Chelatococcus sp. YT9: one gene and its partners. The protein of the gene in region 1 interacts with the protein of each later gene in a pairwise test. Links are inferred from orthologs where the notes say so. Each region holds a gene or a part of one and is shown in the gene's direction. Other genes may lie near its edges. The genes, in order: KIO76_RS06545, KIO76_RS03880 and KIO76_RS19030.

Region 1 (4,581 bases):
GACAGCACAGCCGTCATGGGGCCTCTCGTGCCCGATGGTGGCGACGATGCCGGATTGCTCGTAGTCATGACCGCTCCAGGCGATGCCCGCATAGGACCGCAAGGCCGAACGGGCTCCGTCGGCTGCGACAAGCAAAGCCGTTCGCTTCTTGTCTCCGTTGGCTAGGGTGAGATCGAGACCACCGCCCCGCCGCGAGAACGCCCTCACGGAGGTCGCTGCCGCGACAACGCCTGCCTTCTCCGCCGCCTTACGCAGCGCCTCGGTCATAACGGCATTCTCGATGATATGGGCGAAGGGCTCTTCCGGCGCGATCTCACCATCGAAAGTGATGAAGGATTGCCGTATCGGGTCGGTAAGGCGGCTATCGGTTACGACCATCCTGGCAACGGGCTGGGCCGCTGGAGCGATCGCATCCCAGACGCCAAGCTCAGCCAGCATGCGCCGTCCACCTGCCGCGACCGCGGAGGCACGCCCGACATCCTTGCCAGCGGGCAGGGGATCGCAAACCAGGACCGATAGGCCGGCACCCTGTCGTAAGGCCACGGCAAGGCATAGGCCGACAACGCCTCCACCAGCGATGGTGACATCAATCATCGGCAGCGGGGCCGCCTGCGAGTCGTTTGCCATACCGTTCCACCACCAGCGTCTCTATCGTGCACCGCGGCCATGACCATTGCCCCAGATCAAAGGCAGCATGGCAGACGCGAATCCCCGGCAGCCTCTACCACTATTATGCGCGAACCGGACCATGTCATCGGGCCGCGTCCCAGCGAGGACATTCGCCCACCGGCGCTTGACGCCCCAACCCGTCAGGGCGCACATGGGATGAAAGAGGCTTGTGAGGTGGATGGACATCGTCCTTCCGCAGTCACGCATCGCACACGGCAGAAATGGGTGACCGATGGCCAATCCCGTAGATGAAGTCCTCGATATTCTCGATCTTGAGCCGCTCGAGCGCAACCTGTTCCGCGGGCGTAGCCCCAAGGTCGGTTGGCAACGCGTCTTCGGTGGACAGGTCATCGGCCAAGCCCTCGTCGCGGTGACGCGAACGGTAGATCCCGGGCGAGACATTCATTCGCTGCATGGCTATTTCATGCGGCCGGGCGATCCGCAGGTTCCGATCATCTATGAGGTCGACCGCATCCGCGATGGGCGCTCCTTTGCGACCCGACGCGTGGTTGCCATCCAGCATGGCGAAGCGATCTTCTCCATGTCCGCTTCCTTTCACACGCCTGAGACCGGCCTCACCTACCACTTCCCTATGCCAGATGTGCCGATGCCGGAGGATCTGCCCACGGAGGACGATCTGCGCGCCAATTTCCTTCCGGCGATGCCGCATCCGATGCGGACCTACTACGAGCGCGAGCGGCCGATTGAGCTCAGGCCCGTCGAATACCAGCGCTATCAGCAATCGGGCACGCCGATGGCACCCCAGTTCAACGTCTGGATCCGCACCACGCAGCGCCTCCCCGATGATCCCGCGATCCATCGCTGCGTACTGGCCTATGCCTCGGATATGACGCTGCTCGATACCAGCCTCATCCCCCACGGTAGGACGGTGTTCGAGCGGGATATCCAGGGCGCGAGCCTCGATCACGCCCTTTGGTTCCATGGGCCGTTCCGTGCCGACGAATGGCTGCTCTATGCTCAGGATACGCCCTTCTCAGGGGGCGCGCGCGGCTTTTCACGCGGCCTGATCTATACCCGTGACGGGACCCTGATTGCCTCGGTGGCTCAGGAAGGCCTGATTCGCCCACGTCCTGATCTGGCCGTCTGACTGCCTATTTTCTAAGCGGAATGATGATCGATCGCGCAGGCTCGGCTGCGGCGTGAGGGGAAATGGCGGCCACCGGCCGGTGTTTGCCCTGAAAAAGTGCGCTTTGCGCCAACTTGGGCCTATCTGGCACGAAGCTTGATTTCCCTTGGGACGGATTAGCTGGTCAGGGGCGCCTCACAAGGCGTCCAGCACCATCCGCGAGGGAGCCGAGATATGAAATTCGTGGTGGCTATCATCAAGCCCTTCAAGCTCGAGGAGGTCCGCGACGCCCTGACTGCCATCGGCGTGAACGGGCTTACCGTGACCGAGGTCAAGGGATACGGGCGACAGAAGGGGCATACCGAAATCTATCGCGGCGCCGAATACGCGGTGAGCTTTCTTCCCAAGCTGAAGATCGAGGTCGCGGTCGCGGCCGACATCGCCGACAAGGTGGTCGACGCGATCGTCGGTGCCGCGCGCACCGGCCAGATCGGCGACGGCAAGATCTTCGTTTCGTCGATCGAGAAAGCTGTTCGCATCCGCACGGGTGAAACCGACACCGACGCTCTTTGATCCCCCGCCTGCTGCTACATTCGAGGAGTTTGTTTCATGACGTTCAAGCGCGAGCATAAGGCGGGTCTTGCGGCACTCGCCCTTGCACTTGCCGCCGGCACCATTGCAGGTGCCGAGCCGGCATTTGCCCAGGCTGCCGCAGAAGCGGCTCCGGCAGCCGCACCGGTTCCGAATAAAGGTGATACGGCCTGGATGCTGGTTTCCGCGATCCTCGTGCTGGCCATGACCATTCCGGGGCTTGCCTTGTTTTACGGCGGTCTCGTGCGCACGAAGAACATGCTGTCCGTGCTGACGCAGGTGTTTTCCATCGTCTGCGTGGTCTCACTGATATGGGTGATCTACGGCTACAGCCTGGCCTTCACCGGCACGAACGCCTTCATCGGCAATTTCTCCAAGGCCTTCCTTGCCGGCATCACGGGTGATTCGACGGCAGATACCTTCACCAAGGGTGTCGTCATCCCTGAATTCGTATTCATCTGCTTCCAGATGACCTTCGCCTGCATCACGCCGGCACTGATCGTCGGGTCCTTCGCCGAGCGCATCAAATTTTCCGCGCTCCTCCTGTTCACCGTCCTGTGGGTCACCTTCGTCTACTTCCCCATGGCCCATATGGTGTGGTTCAGCGAGGGCTTCCTGTTCAAGATGGGCGCACTCGATTTTGCCGGCGGCACGGTGGTCCACATCAACGCTGGTATGGCCGGCCTCGTCGGCGCCTTGATGATTGGCAAGCGTACCGGCTACGGCAAGGAGCCAATGCCGCCGCACTCGATGACAATGACGATGATCGGCGCCTCGCTGCTGTGGGTGGGCTGGTTCGGCTTCAACGCCGGGTCGAATCTCGAAGCCAACGGCGGGGCGGCGCTCGCCATGCTCAACACGTTCGTCGCCACGGCGGCGGCAGGCATGGCCTGGCAGTTCACGGAATGGGGCACGAAGGGCCATCCCTCCCTGCTCGGCACGGTTTCAGGCGCGGTCGCCGGTCTTGTTGCGGTCACCCCGGCTGCCGGGCTCATCGGACCGATGGGCTCGATCATCCTCGGGATTATCGCCGGCGTCATCTGCTTCTATGCGTCGACCACGGTGAAGAACGCGCTCGGCTATGACGACTCGCTCGATGTCTTCGGCATCCACTGCATTGGCGGCATCGTCGGCTCGCTGCTCACCGGCATTCTGGTCGCGCCGGCCCTCGGCGGCGTCGGGGTTGCGGACTATTCGATGGGCGGACAGCTCTGGACCCAGTTTGTGGCGGTGGTCGTCGCGCTCATCTGGAGCGGTATCGGGTCGGCCATCCTCTACAAGGTGGTTGATCTCATAGTCGGCCTGCGAATCTCCGTGGAGGGCGAGCGCGAAGGGCTTGACCTCGCCGACCACGGAGAACGTGCCTACAACTACTGAGACGGCTTCTTCCATCCTCTCCTGGAAACTCAACCCCGGCCGCAAGGCCGGGGTTTTTTCGTATGCGGGTTTTCTCGTGGGATGTGTCGCTGAGCGGACTATGAAGCCATACCTGCGCAGGGCCATACCAATAAGAGACGCGATGCGACTTTGCTGGGAAGGTTAATCACGCCTTAACCGCCGGGTCTTACGCTGCGGCCGTTAGCGTGACTTTTCCGGGTCCCTCTGCGAATGCGAACACTACGCCGGCCTTCGTCTCCCACCGACGGTCTCTCCGACGCCCTGCGCCGCTTTTTCGCGCGCCGTGCCGTGGAGATGGTCGGTCTCGCCTTGTTGGGCGTTGCGGGCGCGACCGCACTCGCGCTCGCGACATGGTCGGTCGACGACCCGAGCCTGACGCACGCCACAAGTCAGCCGGCTGCCAATCTGCTGAAGCTGCCTGGGGCGATCACCGCCGATCTCGCCATGCAGGTTTTTGGGCTGGGCGCCATTGCCTTCCTTCTACCGGTCGCGGCCTGGGGGCTCGGTTTGATGACCCGCAGGGCCTTGCCGCGCTTGCCCCTGAAGATCGGCCTGTGGCTGCTCGGCGGTGCCGCCGCAGCCGCGGTTGCCAGCGCCTTGCCGTCAACCGCGCGCTGGCCTTTGCCAACGGGCCTCGGCGGCGTGGTCGGCGACGCGCTCGTCTTCGCGGCGCGGGGTATCATTCCTTTCGGCGGCGGCCCGGAGCGTGCCCTTGTCGCCTTGATTTACGCGGGTGTCGCCATCCTGGCGCTGACGGCGGCTTGCGGCATCGGTCTCGTCGATGATCGCCTCGAGAATGCCGATGATGACAATCACGACACGGTGGCCGACAGCGA
Region 2 (5,192 bases), 620 kb from region 1 along the record:
GTGCTGCGCGGCGAGCGTGTGCTGGTGGCGGCCCACGGCAACAGCCTCCGCGCGCTCGTCATGGTCCTCGATCGGCTGACCCCCGAGACCATCCCGAGTATGGAACTCGCGACGGGCGTGCCCCTGGTCTATCGTCTCAAGGCCGACTCGACCGTCGAGAGCAAAAGGGTGCTGGAGGGGTGACAGGCGTGGGGGGGACAGGCGCTCTTGCCATCCGGGAGGGGGTGACCTACCACCCTGGCTATCTCAACGCGCAGGAACAGGGCGATCTTGTCGCCGCACTACGCGTGATTCTGCAGGAAGCCCCCTTCTTCACCCCCCGTATGCCGCGCACGGGCAAACCCTTTTCCGTACGCATGAGCAATTGCGGCGCGCTTGGCTGGGTCTCCGACGCACGCGGATATCGCTATCAACCCGCCCATCCGGAGACAGCCCGGCCTTGGCCTGCCATGCCGGAGCAGCTGCTTGAAGCGTGGCGGGACCTTGCCCCGGCCTCACCACGACCCGAGGCCTGCCTCATCAACTTCTATGGCACGGGCGCACGGATGGGGCTGCACCAGGATCGGGATGAGGACGATCTTGTGACGCCGGTCGTCTCGCTCTCCCTCGGGGATACCGCCGTGTTTCGCATCGGCGGGACCAACCGGCGCGATCCGACAACCTCCCTGAAACTTGCATCCGGCGACGCGCTCGTCTTCGGCGGTCCCGCGAGGCTCGCCTTCCATGGCATCGATCGGATCCTGGTCGGGTCTTCGACACTGCTCCAGGAACCGCCGTTCGCCGGCGGCCGCATCAATCTCACCCTGCGTCGCGTCCGTGCGACAGCGGAGCCTTAGTCATGGCGCGTGCGCCGGCTGATCCCGTCCAGGCGGCGATTGCCGCTCTCCAGGCCAGTTTTGGCGATGATACCATCGCCTTGCGCAATGGCCTCGTCACTTACCTTAAGGACATTCACGAACGTGGGCTTGTCCATGCCGAAGAGCGTCTCCTTGCCGAGCGGGATGGCTTGGCTTGCGCGCACCGCCTGTCCGCGACCATGGACAGGATCATCGCCATCGCCTTCGGGGTCGTGACGCAGGTTCTGCATCCGCAACCGCAGGCGGCAAACACCTCTAGACCCGCCTCGATACCTTTGTCGACCCTCGCGATCGTCGCGGTGGGGGGATACGGCCGCGGGACGCTGGCGCCCGGGTCTGACGTCGACATCCTCTTCATGATGAGCGCTCCTGCCAAACCGAAGGGCGCGGCGCGATCGCGCGGTGCCCAGACTTCGACTGCGCAGGCAGCCTGGGGAGAGCGGGTGGTCGAAGCCGTGCTCTACGTGCTGTGGGACCTCAAGCTGAAAGTCGGACACGCCACACGTACCGTTGACGAATCCATTCAGGAAGCGACCAACGACCTTACCATCCGCACAGCCATCCTAGAGGCACGCTACCTCGTCGGAGACAAGGGGCTGTTCGACGAGCTGGTTACCCGCTTTGACAAGGAAATCGTCAGCGGCACAGCGCCGGCCTTTGTCGAGGCCAAACTCGCCGAGCGCGACGCTCGGCTGCACCGCGCCGGCACCTCGCGTTACGTGGTGGAGCCCAACGTCAAAGACGGCAAGGGCGGCCTTCGCGACCTCAACACATTGTTCTGGATCGCCAAATACGCCTACCGCGTGCGCGACGCGAAGGAACTCGTCACCGCCGGATTGTTCACCCAGGATGAGTTCGCGCTGTTCCAGCGCTGCGAATCCTTTCTCTGGCGGGTGCGTTGCCACATGCATTTCGTGACTGGGCGCGCGGAAGAGCGCCTGTCGTTCGACCTGCAACCGCCTATTGCGCTTCGCAACGGCTATATCGCCCATGGCGGCCTCTCGGCCGTCGAACGCTTCATGAAGCGCTATTTCCTCACGGCCAAAGATGTCGGCGATCTCACGGCAATCGTCTGCGCAGCCCTGGAGGCTCGCCACGCAAAACCCCGCCCGGTACTCGACCGCTTCGTCAGCCGGCTGCGCAGCCGCCGTAACTACCGCACGCTGGAATCGCGGGACTTCATCCTCGACAATAATCGGATCACCATCGCCAACAACGAGGTGTTCAAGCGCGACCCGATCAACCTCATCAGGCTTTATTGGCTCGCCGACCGACATAGCTATGCCATCCATCCGGATGCCAGCCGCCTGGCGACGCGCTCACTGACGTTGATCGATCGTTCGGTGCGCAATGACCCGGAAGCCAATCGCCTGTTCCTGGACGTGCTAACGTCACACAACGCGCCCGAAGTTGTTCTGCGGCGTATGAACGAATCCGGCGTGCTCGGGCGCTTTATTCCGGAATTCGGACGCATCGTCGCTCTGATGCAGTTCAACATGTACCATCACTACACGGTCGACGAGCATCTCTTGCGGTCCGTCGGCGTGCTCGCCGATATCGATGCCGGGCGGGTCGACGCGGAGCATCCGCTGTCCGGCGAGGTCATCGGCACCATTCAGAACCGGAAGGCGCTTTACGTCGCGGTCTTCCTGCACGACGTGGCCAAGGGCCGCCAGAGCGATCACTCTACCGGTGGCGCCCGCGTCACCCGCAAGCTGGGACCGCGATTCGGCTTGACCCCGGCAGAGACAGAGACGGCAGCCTGGCTCGTCGACAATCACCTCCTCATGTCGATGGTCGCCCAAAGCCGTGACATCAACGATCCGTCGACGATCCGCAGCTTCGCGGGCACCGTTCAAACGATGGAACGGCTCAAGTTGCTCCTGATCCTGACGGTTTGTGACATCAAGGCCGTTGGTCCAGGCGTCTGGAACGGCTGGAAGGGCGAGTTGCTGCGGAGTCTCTACTATGAGACGCAGATCGCCCTGACCGGGGGTCACATCTCGGCAAGTCGCAACGAGCGTGTCAGCGCCGCCCAAGCGGAACTGCGCGAGGCGCTTCCGGACTGGTCCGGCGCGGAATTCGCGGCCTATGCCGCAAGGCATTATGCGCCTTACTGGCTGAAGGTGGATCTTGCCCGCAAGATCCAGCATGCGAAGCTTATCCGACGCGCGGAGGAAACCGGCGAGACGACGGTGACCGCCGTGGAAACCGACGGTTTCCGTGGCGTCACCGAGCTTGTTGCCGCGGCGCCCGATCATCCGCGCCTCCTCGCCATCCTCACCGGCGCCTGCGCGGCGGCCGGTGGCAATATCGTCGACGCCCAGATCTTCACCACGACAGACGGACTCGCGCTCGACACCCTGGTCATCTCGCGCGCCTTCGATCGCGACGATGATGAACTCCGGCGCGGCGAGCGGATCGCGCAGGCCATCAAACGCGCCTTGACAGGGGAAGTCCGCATTGCGGATCTGGTCGCATCGCGCCGCCCGAAGAAGGATCGCAGCCGCACGTTCCACGTTCCGACCGAGGTCATTGTGGACAACAGCCTCTCGGACCGGCACACGGTGCTCGAAATCTCCGGGCTCGACCGCCCGGGGCTGCTCTATGACCTCACGACGGTGCTCAGCCAGCTCAACCTGAACATCGCATCCGCCCATATCGCCACCTACGGCGAGAAGGTGGTGGACGTCTTTTATGTCACCGACCTCACCGGCGCGAAGGTCGACAACACCAATCGGCAGGCTGCCATCCGGCGCGCCATTGAGCGCATCTTTCTGGATGAGGACGCCAACGCCGCTGACAGCAAGGCCGGATAGAGGCCTTGGGCGTTCGACGAACAAAAGCCGGAAGGACGATGCAGACCAGACAAATGCTTGATTTTTGGTCTGTCTGACCTGATATCACGGATGACAAACAATCAACAGCTACGAGAGCCATGACCCAGACGCCGCCCCGCCCCGAGCAGGCTGACGCCGAGAACAACGCCATCGAGAGAGATGACTCGCTCGCGGGCAATGTCCAAGACGAGATCACCGCCGAAGCGGCGGCGATCGCCGAGCTCGAAGCGGAAAAGCACGAGCTGAAGGATAAGCTCCTGCGGACGCTCGCCGAAATGGAAAACCTCCGCCGGCGCACGGAGCGTGAAATTGCTGATGCGCGGGCCTACGGTGTTACAAGCTTCGCGCGCGACATGCTGACGGCCGTCGACAATATCCGTCGCGCGATCGAGATGATTCCCGCGGAAATCCGCGAGCAGAGCGACAACCCAGTCAAACCTTTCCTCGAAGGTATCGAACTGACCGAGCGTGACCTGATCAAGACCCTCGAACGCCACGGCGTGCGTAAGATCGACCCTGTAGACCAGAAATTCGATCCCAATGTGCATCAGGCAATGTTCGAGGTCGAGGATGCGAGCAAGCCCCACGGCACGGTGGTGCAGGTCATCCAGTCGGGCTTCGTAATCGGCGAGCGCGTGCTGCGGCCAGCCATGGTCGGGGTATCGAAAGGTGGCCCGAAGACTGCAGCGGGCAATTCCTCTGAGTCCGGCACCGTCCAATAAGTGGAGGTGCTGCCTGCCCTCTCGCCGGCAGTACTGAGGATCGAACAGATCCTGGTCATCTCCCAGAGAAGGCCGTCGCGGCTGGCCCGCGATGGCCTTTCATTTACGCCGCACCGATTACCCGGCTCCGGTGTCGGCGATCATTCCTTGGCCTTTTCGGGCTTCGGCGCGATGCTATCGCGGATCGTCTCGAAACGCGCCAGCATCTTCTTCTGGTCACGCTCGCGCGCCATGGCGATCAGGCGGATATAGCGCGTCGTGTCGAAACGGATCGCCTGCATCACGAAGACCTTGTCCTTGGTCTCGGAATCCTGGGCCACAGCGGTAATTTCGTGCCACGGCACATTCTTCAGCGTCAGATTGCGCGCGCTCTTGATTTCCGGAGCAACAATGCTCGCCAGACCGTTGAAAGCTTGGCGCGCGAAACGGTCCTGATCGAGCGTACCAGGAATGGCGCCATCCCCAGATGCGACAATGACGATTGGCTGCTCTGCGCCCTTGATGCTGTCCTTGGGCCCCTCGGTCATCAACAAACCAGTGCCGGCCAGGACGCGCGAAACTCGGAAACCAGCCTGTTTACCAAGTGAGAAGGGAAGCGCGGCGATCTGCTCTTCCATCGGCGGCGGCTTGCGGAAGACGAGGCTCTTCAAGGCTGTGCGGACGGTCTCGTCGCTGTAAGCGCTGGAGGTGGCTTCGGGAACCTGAACCGTAACCACTGCCGTGCTGAGCGGCGACGATGCCACGAGAACCCATTTGTTGATGACGTGGGAGCG
Region 3 (4,770 bases), 2.7 Mb from region 1 along the record:
GCGCCAGCCGGTCCCTCACCGCAGCCGGCAGTGCGGCGATGACGTCGCGATAATAGGAACCGTCATCGGGATGTATAACGACGACGATACGCTCGATGTCCGACTGATCGGAGATGGCTGAAAGCGTATGGCCAAGCACCGCACGACCGGCAACTTGGCGGTACTGCTTCGCAATCTCTCCCCCCAGACGCGTCCCGCGTCCGGCCGCCACGATGATCGCTGCAATCTTCGGCATTCGAACCTTGTCCACTCCGGTGACAGGCGCCTATAGGCCGCGGGCTCATTTCTTACAATGCTCTTGTGACGGATCATGACGGCTGAGACCAGGCCGATCACGATCTCTCCCAGGCCAGCAATAAGGGCGGGACAAAGGGTTTTGTTTAATTTATAAGCATGGCCATGAATGATGCGGAAATGGGCACAGACACTGACATCTCCCAGTGGCGCCCGACCCTTGCCTTGGGTGCTGTGCTCGCCCCCATGTCCGGCATCACGGACGTCGCGTTCCGACGGATCGCGCACCGCTTCGGCGCGTCACTCGTCGTTTCGGAGATGGTCGCCAGCCAGGAACTCGTGGACGGATCGCAGGAGGCTGTCCTGCGGGCGGAAGGTGCTGGAATAACACCCCATGTGGTCCAGCTCGCCGGCTGCGATGCGCATTGGATGGGTGAGGCGGCGCGGGTGGCTGAGGCTTCCGGCGCGGCGATGATCGACATCAACATGGGATGCCCGGCCAAGCGCGTGATCGGCGGATGGGCGGGATCGGCGCTGATGCGGGATCTCGATCACGCCACATCGTTGATCGAGGCAGTGGTCGCAGCGGTCAAGATCCCCGTTTCCGTAAAGATGCGGCTCGGCTGGGACGATGGGAGCCAGAACGCCGATGAGCTCGCCCGCCGGGCGGAAATATCGGGTGCTGTCCTCATCACCGTCCATGGCCGCACGCGGCAGCAGTTCTACAAGGGCACAGCCAACTGGGGCGCGGTGCGGCGCGTGCGCGAGGTCACCACGCTGCCTCTCGTCGTTAATGGTGACATAGCCGACGTTTCGGACGCCCGCGCAGCCCTAGACCAAGCCGGCGCGGACGCGGTGATGATCGGCCGCGCCGCGGTCGGGCAGCCGTGGCTGGTTGGCCAGATCGCCGCTGAACTCCGCGGCGGGAAGGTCACGCCGCTGCCATCCCCCGCTCTCAAGACGGAAGCAATCACAGAGCATTACACAGCCCTTCTCACGCTCTATGGAAAGAAGATCGGCCTTCGCCATGCCCGAAAGCATCTCGCAGCCTATTGCGCGGATGCGGAGCGGCATGGCAGCGCCACGGCTGCCAGTTGCCGCGCTGAGCTCGTGACCAGCGAGCAGCCGGAGCGTGTGCTGGCGCTCCTCCAGGGGCTTTATGAAGGCAGCCTCGCAAGCCCTGTGCACCGCGAAGCGGCGTGACAATCGACCGGTCTCGCGAGGGACACGGAAAAAGGCGGACTTGAACCCGACTTCAGCCCAACCGGATAGGCATGCGCAAAATCACGATGCCAAGTGCTTCCGCAAATAATGAGCCTGGCTTCGATCCTGGCCTCATCCTCAACGCTCTGCCCGTACCTATCCTGGTGGTAGGGCAGGGAGATGCAATCCTCCATGCCAACAGCGCCGCCGAAGCGTTCTTTGAAGCCAGCCTCCCTGTCCTGAAGCGACAGCGGCTCGTGGACGTCCTGCCGTTCGGCTCGCCGGTACTGACGCTCGCGGAAGAGGCCCGACGTCGCAACGCGAGCGTGAGCGAATACCGTATCGAGATCGGGACGCCGCGCACAGGGCATGAGCGGATCGTCGATATTTTCGCCGTCCCTCTTGGCGATGAGGCGCGATCTGTGGCGTTGATGCTGCAAGAACGGACAATTGCCGAAAAAATGGACAGACAGCTGACCCATCGAGGTGCAGCCCGGTCCATCACCGCGCTCGGGGCAATGCTTGCCCATGAGATCAAAAACCCGTTGTCGGGCATCCGGGGAGCGGCCCAGTTGCTGGAAGGCGCAGCATCTGACGAGGACCGCCTTCTGACTCAGCTGATCTGCGACGAGACCGATCGGATCGTGAAAATCGTCGAGAGAATGGAGCTTTTCGGCGATGAGCGCCCCGTGGAGCGGGGGGCTGTCAACATTCACGGCGTCTTCGACCATGTGAAACGTCTCGCGCAGTCGGGCTTTGCCCGGCACATCCGCTTCGTCGAGGATTATGATCCCTCCCTGCCACCTCTGCTCGGCAATCGCGACCAGCTTGTTCAGGTGTTCCTCAACCTCATCAAGAACGCTGCCGAGGCCATCGGCCGCGATGCCCTGGACGGCGAAATCGTTCTGTCGACGGCATTTCGGCCGGGTATGCGGCTACAGCTGCCGGGCTCCGGAGAGCGCGTGAGCCTGCCGCTGGAGATCTGCGTGCGCGACAACGGCCCAGGCGTCCCGCCCGACCTCGTACCCAACCTCTTCGACCCGTTCGTGACCACCAAGGCGTCCGGCAGTGGCCTTGGTCTTGCTTTGGTTGCGAAGATCATCGGTGACCATGGCGGCGTCGTGGAGTGCGACGCGGGTGTGCACCGGACGACGTTTCGGGTGTTGATGCCCATGTATCTGGCCCGCGATGGGCGTGGCTCGGAGGAATGAGTAATATGGCGAGAGGCAGCATTCTTGTCGCCGACGACGATACCGCAATCCGCACTGTGCTGAACCAGGCATTGGCGCGGGCTGGCTATGACGTCAGGTCTACAGGACATGCAGCGACGCTCTGGCGCTGGGTGAGCCAGGGCGAAGGCGATCTGGTGATCACCGATGTGGTGATGCCGGACGAGAACGCCTTCGACGTGCTGCCGCGGATCAAGAAGCTGCGTCCGGACCTGCCTATCATTGTCATGAGCGCGCAGAATACCTTCATGACAGCGATCCGGGCATCCGAACGCGGTGCCTATGAGTATCTGCCGAAGCCCTTCGACCTGAAGGAGCTGGTCTCTATTGTCGCGCGCGCTCTGTCGCGGCCGCGGGGACAGGCAAAGAGCCTCGGTGAAGCCGATGGCGAGGACATACCGCTCGTCGGCCGCTCCGCGGCCATGCAGGAGATTTACCGGGCGCTCGCGCGACTGATGCCGACGGATCTCACGGTAATGATCACCGGCGAATCCGGCACCGGCAAGGAGCTCGTCGCCCGCGCGCTGCATGACTACGGCAAGCGCCGCACAGGGCCCTTCGTTGCCATCAACATGGCAGCCATCCCGCGTGACCTCATCGAGTCCGAACTCTTCGGCCATGAGAAGGGGGCCTTCACCGGGGCGACCCAGCGCAGCGCCGGACGTTTTGAGCAGGCCGAGGGCGGTACGCTGTTTCTGGACGAGATCGGCGATATGCCTATGGAGGCACAGACACGTCTTCTGCGCGTCCTGCAACAGGGCGAGTATACCACCGTCGGCGGCCGCACGCCGATCAAGACCAATGTCCGCATCATCGCAGCCACCAACAAGGATCTTCGCATCTCGATCCAGCAGGGCATCTTCCGCGAAGACCTGTTCTTCCGTCTCAACGTCGTGCCGCTCCGCCTGCCCCCCTTGCGTGAGCGGGCGGAAGATGTGCCGGATCTCATCCGTCATTTCTTCACGTTGGTCGCGCGCGAGGGATTGCCCCACAAGCAGATAGACCTCGATGCGATGGATCGTCTCAAGCGCTACCGCTGGCCTGGGAACGTCCGCGAGCTCGAGAATCTTGTCCGGCGACTGGCTGCGCTATACCCGCAGGACACCATCACGGGTCCCATCATCGACGCGGAACTTGAGCCTTCCACCAGCAGTTCCCCGGAGGGCGGCGAGCCGCGTGATGATGAGCAACTCGCCGCTTCCGTTGAACGACACCTCAACCGTTATTTCGGCGGGTTCAAGGATACGCTGCCGCCACCCGGCCTCTACCACCGCATCTTGCGCGAGATCGAGGGGCCACTGATCGGCATGGCTTTGGCGGCCACACGTGGAAACCAGATCCGAGCCGCCGAGCTTCTCGGGCTCAACCGCAACACCCTGCGCAAGAAGATCCGGGATCTCGATCTGTCGGTGGTTCGCACACCGTCGCGCTGACCGCGACCGGGCGGTGCGCGTTGGACGTCAACCAAGTCCGACGCGCGCATCCGTGGCATCCACCCAAAACAGCAGATTCCGCTGCCTCTGTTGCATTCAGGCCATGTGCTTTGTCTGCACCTCGCTTCGCCGAGAATGCACCACCGGCATCTAGCCTAGGAACAATGATCATCCTGAGAAATATTCTAAACATATTCAGATAACGATCTGAATCAATTCATACAATAATGGATTAAGTAATGCTGGGCGATCCCCGGCGGGAGTGCTTTTGTCTGTGGACCTCGCCAAGCGCTGCCTTGGGAATGTCGCAATCCGACAACAGTGTTGTAGCTTCGCATCATTATCCGGTGCTATTGAACCGATTCGACCATCGCGAAACGGCGGGCCAATATTTCGTGAGCTTATCGGCGGAGCTTCCCAAGGAACGCAAATCCCGCGTCTCCGGTATATTGGGGACGATCGCGGTCACGCTGGCGCTGATCTCAGCGCTGGTGACCTTCGTCGTGCTCGCTGGCATGACGCCGATCCTGCCGACGCATATCGTGGTCGTCTGGGCACTGTTCATCAACGGCATCCTCGTCCTTCTGCTCGTCTCGGTCATCCTGTGGGAGACCTACAGCCTGTTCCGGGCGAGGCGGGAAGGGGCCGCGGCGGCGGGGCTTCATGTCCGC

What was found.
Region 2: the proteins of KIO76_RS06545 (region 1) and KIO76_RS03880 interact in binary tests that used the Escherichia coli proteins (3 or more experiments, as listed by UniProt). The link is inferred for Chelatococcus sp. YT9 from one-to-one orthologs.
Region 3: the proteins of KIO76_RS06545 (region 1) and KIO76_RS19030 interact in binary tests that used the Escherichia coli proteins (3 or more experiments, as listed by UniProt). The link is inferred for Chelatococcus sp. YT9 from one-to-one orthologs.

Annotation. Positions count from the first base shown.
Region 1 is NZ_JAHBRW010000001.1:1,450,585-1,455,165, reverse strand. Bases 926-3,659 are described here. They hold KIO76_RS06545 (P-II family nitrogen regulator), read left to right. Parts: upstream 926-1,990; coding sequence 1,991-2,329; downstream 2,330-3,659. Other genes in these bases: KIO76_RS06540 (ammonium transporter), read left to right, coding at 2,366-3,659; tesB (acyl-CoA thioesterase II), read left to right, coding at 926-1,777. Also shown: KIO76_RS06555 (ubiquinone biosynthesis hydroxylase), read right to left, coding at 1-627; more of tesB, read left to right, coding at 902-925; more of KIO76_RS06540, read left to right, coding at 3,660-3,724; KIO76_RS06535 (FtsK/SpoIIIE family DNA translocase), read left to right, coding at 3,956-4,581. UniProt on the Escherichia coli protein: Involved in the regulation of nitrogen metabolism. Regulates the activity of its targets by protein-protein interaction in response to the nitrogen status of the cell.
Region 2 is NZ_JAHBRW010000001.1:835,133-840,324, forward strand. What follows is about bases 532-3,876. They hold KIO76_RS03880 ([protein-PII] uridylyltransferase), read left to right. Parts: upstream 532-838; coding sequence 839-3,676; downstream 3,677-3,876. Other genes in these bases: KIO76_RS03875 (alpha-ketoglutarate-dependent dioxygenase AlkB family protein), read left to right, coding at 532-836; grpE (nucleotide exchange factor GrpE), read left to right, coding at 3,760-3,876. In the rest of the region: KIO76_RS03870 (2,3-bisphosphoglycerate-dependent phosphoglycerate mutase), read left to right, coding at 1-183; more of KIO76_RS03875, read left to right, coding at 189-531; more of grpE, read left to right, coding at 3,877-4,419; KIO76_RS03890 (hypothetical protein), read right to left, coding at 4,560-5,192.
Region 3 is NZ_JAHBRW010000001.1:4,117,598-4,122,367, forward strand. Bases 663-3,585 are described here. They hold KIO76_RS19030 (two-component system sensor histidine kinase NtrB), read left to right. Parts: upstream 663-1,523; coding sequence 1,524-2,648; downstream 2,649-3,585. Other genes in these bases: dusB (tRNA dihydrouridine synthase DusB), read left to right, coding at 663-1,437; ntrC (nitrogen regulation protein NR(I)), read left to right, coding at 2,654-3,585. In the rest of the region: KIO76_RS19020 (bifunctional 2-C-methyl-D-erythritol 4-phosphate cytidylyltransferase/2-C-methyl-D-erythritol 2,4-cyclodiphosphate synthase), read right to left, coding at 1-235; more of dusB, read left to right, coding at 415-662; more of ntrC, read left to right, coding at 3,586-4,099; KIO76_RS19040 (sensor histidine kinase NtrY-like), read left to right, coding at 4,447-4,770.